DNA from 2 places in the Aurantimonas sp. C2-5-R2 genome. Region 1 is predicted to be linked to the other one. Evidence: predicted binding sites of a transcription regulator. Region 1 holds the regulator's gene; the other holds the start of a gene.
What was found. Region 1 encodes HrcA, which represses chaperone genes, less so after heat shock. Its sites were predicted from a motif close to GTTAGCACTCNCNNNNNGNGAGTGCTAAC; they were not measured.

Region 1 (3,538 bases):
GCGTGCCGAATAGATGCCGGGATCGCCCCCGAGCGCGTCGACGACGAGGCCCGAATCGTCCGAAAGCGACGCAACGCCTGTTGCCCGCATAGCTGCCAGCGCCTTTATCTCGGCGTTTGCCTCGAATGTGGTGCCGGTTTCTTCCGGATCGTCGAGGTTCTGGTCCTTCGCCGACGTCACATCGAAGCCCAAGGGCTCCAGCAGTTCGCGGAACTCCCAGATCTTGCCGACATTGTGGCTGGCGACGAGAAGCGGCCCGTCATTCGGGTCGATCAGTTTCACCGGGCGGCCTCGAGCACCGCGCGCTGCATCGCCACGAGGTCGCCGATGCCGTTGCGGGCCAGTCCCAGAAGGGCCGTGAACTCGGCCTCCGAAAACGGCGTGCCCTCGGCCGTGCCCTGGATCTCGACGATGCCGCCGGTGCCGGTCATGACGAAATTGGCGTCGGTCTCGGCGGCCGAATCCTCCAGATAGTCGAGGTCGAGCACCGGCGTGCCCTTGTAGATGCCGCAGGAGATCGCCGCGACATGATCCGTCAGTACCTTCTCGCGCTTGACCATCGAGCGGGCCTCCATCCAGCCGAGACAGTCGGCGAGCGCGACGAAGCCGCCGGTGATCGCCGCCGTGCGCGTGCCGCCGTCGGCCTGGATGACGTCGCAATCGACGGTAATCGACCGTTCGCCAAGCGCTTGCAGATCGACGACCGCGCGCAGCGAGCGCCCGATCAGGCGCTGGATCTCCTGGGTGCGGCCGGACTGCTTGCCGCTGGCGGCCTCGCGGCGCATGCGCTCGCCCGTGGCGCGCGGCAGCATGCCGTATTCGGCGGTCACCCAGCCCTTGCCGGAGTTCTTCAGCCAGCCGGGCACCCGCTCTTCCAGGCTCGCGGTGCACAGAACATGGGTGTCGCCGAACTTGACGAGACAGGAGCCTTCCGCGTGGCGTGAAAAATCGCGCTCGAGGCTGACGGGCCTCAACTGGTCGCCGGCGCGTTTCGATGGGCGCATGATGCCGTCCTGAATAATAGTCTTTGAAAGAAGGCGAATAACCGCCACGGGTTGCGTTGGGCTTGTACCGGCCATGCGGCGAGGCGGCAAGCCGGGCTCGTCGAGAGCACGGCATTGCGGCTTGGCTCCGCCGGCCGGGACACCTATAGTCAGATCGTGCCCGAAGCGAACACCCAATCATGACCGAATTCCGCTTGCCAGTCAGCGACTTGGTCGCCGCAACCCCACTGGGTCTCGACGAGCGGACGCGTGACATCTTCCGGCTGATCGTCGAGAGCTATCTGGATATCGGCGAGCCGGTCGGCTCGCGCATGTTGTCGAAGCTCTTGAGCAACGCGCTGTCGCCGGCCTCGATCCGCAACGTCATGAGCGATCTGGAAGCGCTCGGCCTCATCTACGCCCCGCATGTCAGCGCCGGGCGGCTGCCGACCGAGCTCGGCCTGCGGTTTTTCGTCGACGCGTTTCTGGAGGTCGGCGATCTCGGCGCCTCCGAGCGTGAGGAGATCGAGGAAAAGGTGCGGCTGTCGGGCGACGGAAGGCCCTTCGATTCGCTGTTGACCGAGGCGAGCAATCTCTTGTCCGGCCTGTCGCGCGGCGCCGGCATCGTGCTGACCGCCAAATCCGACCTGCGGCTGAAACATATCGAGTTCATCCGGCTGGAGCCGACCAAGGCGCTGGCGGTGCTCGTCGGCGCCAATGGCGAAGTCGAGAACCGCATCCTCGACCTTCCGGCCGGGATCACCGCCTCGCAGCTCATCGAGGCCGGCAATTTCCTCAACGCCCATGTGGTCGGGCGCACGCTCGGCGAGGCTAGCGAGCGCATCGCCCGGCTGAAGGACGAGACGGCGAACGCCCTCGACGTCCTGTCGCGCGAGCTCGTCGACAAGGGCCTCGCCGTCTGGTCCGGCGCCTCCGCCGACCAGCCGGCGCGGCTGATCGTGCGTGGTCGGGCCAATCTTCTGGAAAACGTCACGGCGGCCGAGGATCTGGACCGCCTGCGCCTGTTGTTCGACGATCTGGAAACCAAGAGTGGTATCATCGAGCTGCTCGGCCTCGCCGAAACCGGCAATGGCGTGCGCATCTTCATCGGCTCGGAGAACAAGCTGTTCTCGCTGTCCGGTTCCTCGCTGGTGGTCGCGCCCTACAGGGGTGGCACGGAAAACGTCATCGGCGCGGTCGGCGTCATCGGCCCGACCCGGCTCAACTACAAGCGCATCGTGCCGATGGTCGACTATACCGCGCGTATCGTCTCCCGACTGCTCGCCAAGGGCTCTGCCGCGCGCGAGGCTTGATTTCTGCGCCCGTCAATTCGATATGCGGCCTCGATAATGATTTTCCGCCGCAATCCGCGCTCGCCCTCCCACGAGCCGAAGAGAAGCGTGTTGCGGCGCGCGACTGAGATGAGGTGAAGGACGGATGGCAAGCGAGAAAGACAGGCGCACTCAGGGTGTCTACCGCAGCGAGGCGGCGGAAGCGGCGGCGGCCGACAGAGCGGCGATGGCGGAAGCCGAGCGCGCCGCGGCCAACGCCAACGCCGATGACGAGTTCGCCGCGGATGCCGCGAGCGGCTTTGCCGATGCGGATGCGGCGGCCGACGCCGATGCCGCCCGCATCGCCGATCTCGAGGCCGAGAATGCCGACGTCAAGGATCGCCTGCTGCGGCTCGCCGCCGACATGGAAAATCTGCGCCGGCGCACCGAGCGCGAGATCAAGGACGCGCGCACCTATGCCGTGACCAGCTTTGCCCGCGAGATGCTGTCGGTCGCCGACAATCTGCGCCGCGCCATCGAGGCGGTGCCGGCCGAGGCCAAGGAACACGGCGACGATGGCCTTAACGCGTTGATCGACGGCATCGAGGTGACCGAACGCGGGCTGCTCGGCACATTGGAAAAGCATGGCGTGAAGAAGCTCGATCCCGAGGGCCAGCGCTTCGATCCGCATTTCCATCAGGCGATGTTCGAGGTGCCGAACCCGGAGGTTCCCGACAACACCGTCGTCCAGGTGGTGCAGGCGGGCTATGCGATCGGCGACCGGGTGCTGCGGCCGGCAATGGTCGGCGTCGCCAAGGGCGGGCCGAAGCAGGGCCAGCCGAAGCCGGAGGAGACGACCGAGGCCGGCACCACCGGCGACGCGGCGTAATCAGCCCGGCTTCAAAACACCGGCGGCGTTTTGCCGGCCGCGCGATAGGCTGCGGTCAGCGTGTTGGCCATCAGCATGGCGATGGTCATCGGCCCGACGCCGCCCGGCACCGGCGTGACCGCCGCGGCCTTTTCGGCGACTGAGGCATAGGCGACGTCGCCGACGAGGCGCGTCTTCGGCTTGCCGTCGTCACTGAGGCCCTTTTCCGGCGCGGCGATCCGGTTGATGCCGACGTCGATGACGACGGCGCCCGCCTTCACATAATCGCCGGTGATCATTTCGGGCCGCCCGACGGCCGCGACCAGGATGTCGGCGCCCCGGCAGACGGCGGCTAAATCGGCCGTGCGCGAATGGGCGATGGTCACCGTCGCGTTGGCGGCCAGCAGCAGCTGCGC
Region 2 (3,538 bases), on a different contig from region 1:
CCGAAGGTCACCGACGAATTGTCGAGGATCTTGCCGACGATGATGGAGCCTTCGGCGCCAGCATTGGTGACGATCTGGCGAAGCGGAGCCTGGAGCGCGCGGCGCACGATGGTGATGCCGGCTTCCTGGTCCTGGTTCTCACCCTTGATCGTCAGGGCGTTGGAGGCGCGCAACAGAGCGACGCCACCACCGGCGACGATGCCCTCTTCGACGGCCGCGCGGGTGGCGTTGAGCGCGTCGTCGACGCGGTCCTTCTTTTCCTTGACCTCGACCTCGGTCGCACCGCCGACGCGGATGACCGCGACGCCGCCCGCCAGCTTGGCGAGACGCTCCTGCAGCTTCTCCTTGTCGTAGTCCGAGGTGGTCTCCTCGATCTGGCCCTTGATCTGGCCGACACGGGCCTGGATCTGCTCCTTCTCACCGGCACCATCGACGATGGTGGTGTTTTCCTTGGTGATAGAGACCTTCTTGGCGCGGCCGAGCATGTCGAGCGTGACATTCTCGAGCTTGATGCCGAGGTCCTCGGAGATGACCTGACCGCCGGTGAGGACGGCGATGTCCTCGAGCATCGCCTTGCGGCGATCGCCGAAGCCCGGCGCCTTGACGGCGGCGATCTTCAGGCCGCCACGCAGCTTGTTGACGACGAGCGTGGCCAGAGCCTCGCCCTCGACGTCCTCGGCGATGATGATCAGCGGCTTGGACGACTGCACGACGGACTCGAGCACCGGCAGCAGCGCCTGGAGGTTGGAGAGCTTCTTCTCGTGCAGGAGGATGTAGGCGTCCTCGAGCTCGGCGACCATCTTCTCCGGGTTGGTCACGAAGTAGGGCGACAGATAGCCGCGATCGAACTGCATGCCCTCGACGACTTCGAGCTCGGTCTCGGCGGTCTTGGCTTCCTCGACCGTGATGACGCCCTCGTTGCCGACCTTCTGCATGGCGGCGGCGATCATCTCGCCGATTTCCTTCTCGCCATTGGCCGAGATGGTGCCGACCTGGGCGACTTCGTCCGAGGTCTCGATCTTGCGGGCAGAGGCCTGCAGGGCTTCGACGACCTTGATGACGGCCATGTCGATGCCGCGCTTGACGTCCATCGGATTCATGCCGGCGGCAACCGACTTGCCACCCTCGCGAACGATCGCCTGGGCGAGAACGGTCGCGGTCGTGGTGCCGTCGCCGGCCTTGTCATTGGTCTTCGAGGCCACTTCGCGCACCATCTGGGCGCCCATGTTCTCGAACTTGTCCTCAAGCTCGATCTCCTTGGCGACGGTAACGCCGTCCTTGGTGATGCGCGGCGCGCCGAAGGATTTGTCGATGACGACGTTACGGCCCTTGGGGCCGAGGGTCACCTTCACCGCGTCGGCGAGGATGTCGACGCCGCGCAGCATGCGTTCACGTGCGTCGCGGCCGAATTTTACTTCTTTAGCTGCCATGGTCTTAATTCTCCCGGGCGCGCCATCGAAGGCCGCGCCGTTTGAAGTTTCTTGGAATGTCGTTGTGGAACGTCGGCTCAGGAGCCGTCGCTCGTCTTCAGCCGACGATACCCATGATGTCGGATTCCTTCATGATCAGAAGGTCTTCGCCGTTCAGCTTGACCTCGGTGCCCGACCATTTGCCGAAGAGGATGCGGTCGCCGGACTTGACGTCGAGCGGTACGACCTTGCCGGACTCGTCACGCGCGCCGGAGCCGACGGCGATGATCTCGCCTTCCTGGGGCTTTTCCTTCGCCGTGTCCGGAATGATGATCCCGCCAGCGGTCTTGGCTTCGGATTCCACCCGGCGTACGACGACGCGATCGTGCAGGGGACGGAAATTCACAGCTGCCATGTTCGTTGAACCCTTCGTTGAACGAATACGGCCGGACCCAGAACGGGACCCGGCTCGAAGAATTTGGCACTCACCAATGGAGAGTGCTAACGACGAGGCAGATAGGGTGGCGCGCGGCGCGATGTCAAGATGTCGCGGACGGCTGACGACAGGATTTTTATATGCCGAGACGGTCATGCTCGGCTCGTTCGTCGGGACGCAGGTCCGGTCGATCAGCGCCTTGACCGGTCGGCGCCCCGCCTCTAACGCCTCGGGCGATCAGTTGAAAGACAACGGGCCGTCGATGGACATCACCACTCCCGGTAATTCCGGCATCAGTCGCAAGATAAAGGCTCTGGCCGAAATTTCCAACGGCTACGACGCGCTGTTCTGCGACGTATGGGGCGTCGTCCACAATGGCGAGCGCAAGCACCCGGCCGCCGAAGCCGCCTTGACAGCGGCGCGCGGGGCCGGCGCCAAAGTGGTTCTTTTGACCAATTCGCCGCGTCCATCGGCGAGCGTCATCGACCAGCTCGACGCGCTGGAGTTTTCGCGCGATGCCTATGATGCGGTCGTCACCTCCGGCGACGCAACCCGCGCGCTGATCGCGGAGACCGGCGGGCCGGTCTTCCATCTCGGCCCGGCACGGGACATCGAGCTGTTCGACGGGCTCTGCGTCGACCGGGTCGATGAGGCGGACGCGGCGGTGATTGTGGCGACCGGCCTCTACGACGACGAGGCGGAGACGCCCGCCGACTATGGCGATCTGCTGTCTCGCCTCAACGCCCTTGGCCTGCCGATGATCTGCGCCAACCCTGACCTCGTCGTGCATCGTGGCGACCGGCTGATCTACTGTGCCGGCGCGCTGGCGCGTGACTATGCCGCCCTCGGGGCGACGGTCCATCTCGCCGGCAAGCCGCATCGGCCGATCTACGACGTCGCGACCCGGGTGGCCGGCATGTCGGATCGCGCGCGCATTCTCGCCATCGGCGACGGCCTGATGACCGACATCAAGGGCGCCAACGATTTCGGCATCGATGTGCTGCTGATCACCGACGGCGTCCATGGCGACGAGTTCGGCGGACCGGACCCCGACCCCGAGGCGGTCGCGCGGGTCTTGGGCGAACGCGGTCTCGACGCCCGCACTTTCATGGCGTCGCTGGCATGACGAATGGCGCCGCGCTGCGGCTTGGCGGCATCGCGGACATTCCCGAGAGCCTCGCCGGCTGCGTCGTCGCGGTCGGCAATTTCGACGGCGTCCATCGCGGCCACCAGGCGGTGCTCGCGGTCGCGCGCGAATTGGCCGAGGCCGAGGGTCGGCCGCTCGTCTGCCTCACCTTCGAGCCGCATCCGCGCACGGTCTTCCGTCCCGACATGCCAGTTGCGCGACTGACCCCGGCGCCGATGAAAGCGCGGCTGCTCGGAGCGCTTGGGTTCGACGCCGTGGTCGAGCAGCCCTTCGACCGGGCATTTGCCGCGCTGGAGCCTGAGGCCTTCGTCGAAACCGTTCTCGTTGATTGCCTGAAGTCCCATCACGTCGTTGCCGGCTTCGACTTTCACTATGGCGCCAAGCGCGGCGGCACGCCGCAGACGCTTGCCGAGTCGGGCCCGCGCCACGGCTTCGGCGTGACGCTGGTGCCGGCTTTCGCCGACGAGGGCGGAGAAACAGTCTCGTCGAGCCGTATCCGTGCGCTTCTCGAAGCCGGCGACGTCGCGGCGGCGGCCGGCCAGTTCA

Region 2: a site for HrcA is predicted at 1,887-1,915, ahead of groES (co-chaperone GroES). Genes of this name have one in related genera too.

The regions. Positions count from the first base shown of each region.
Region 1 is NZ_JAZHLJ010000056.1:12,685-16,222, reverse strand. Features, by position in the region: gene rdgB (RdgB/HAM1 family non-canonical purine NTP pyrophosphatase) at 1-282, opposite strand, end outside; gene rph (ribonuclease PH) at 279-1,004, opposite strand; gene hrcA (heat-inducible transcriptional repressor HrcA) at 1,184-2,296, shown strand; gene grpE (nucleotide exchange factor GrpE) at 2,502-3,143, shown strand; gene folD (bifunctional methylenetetrahydrofolate dehydrogenase/methenyltetrahydrofolate cyclohydrolase FolD) at 3,155-3,538, opposite strand, start outside.
Region 2 is NZ_JAZHLJ010000001.1:184,274-187,811, reverse strand. Features, by position in the region: gene groL (chaperonin GroEL) at 1-1,430, opposite strand, end outside; gene groES (co-chaperone GroES) at 1,528-1,824, opposite strand; gene VQ044_RS00850 (TIGR01459 family HAD-type hydrolase) at 2,000-2,971, shown strand; gene VQ044_RS00845 (bifunctional riboflavin kinase/FAD synthetase) at 2,968-3,538, shown strand, end outside.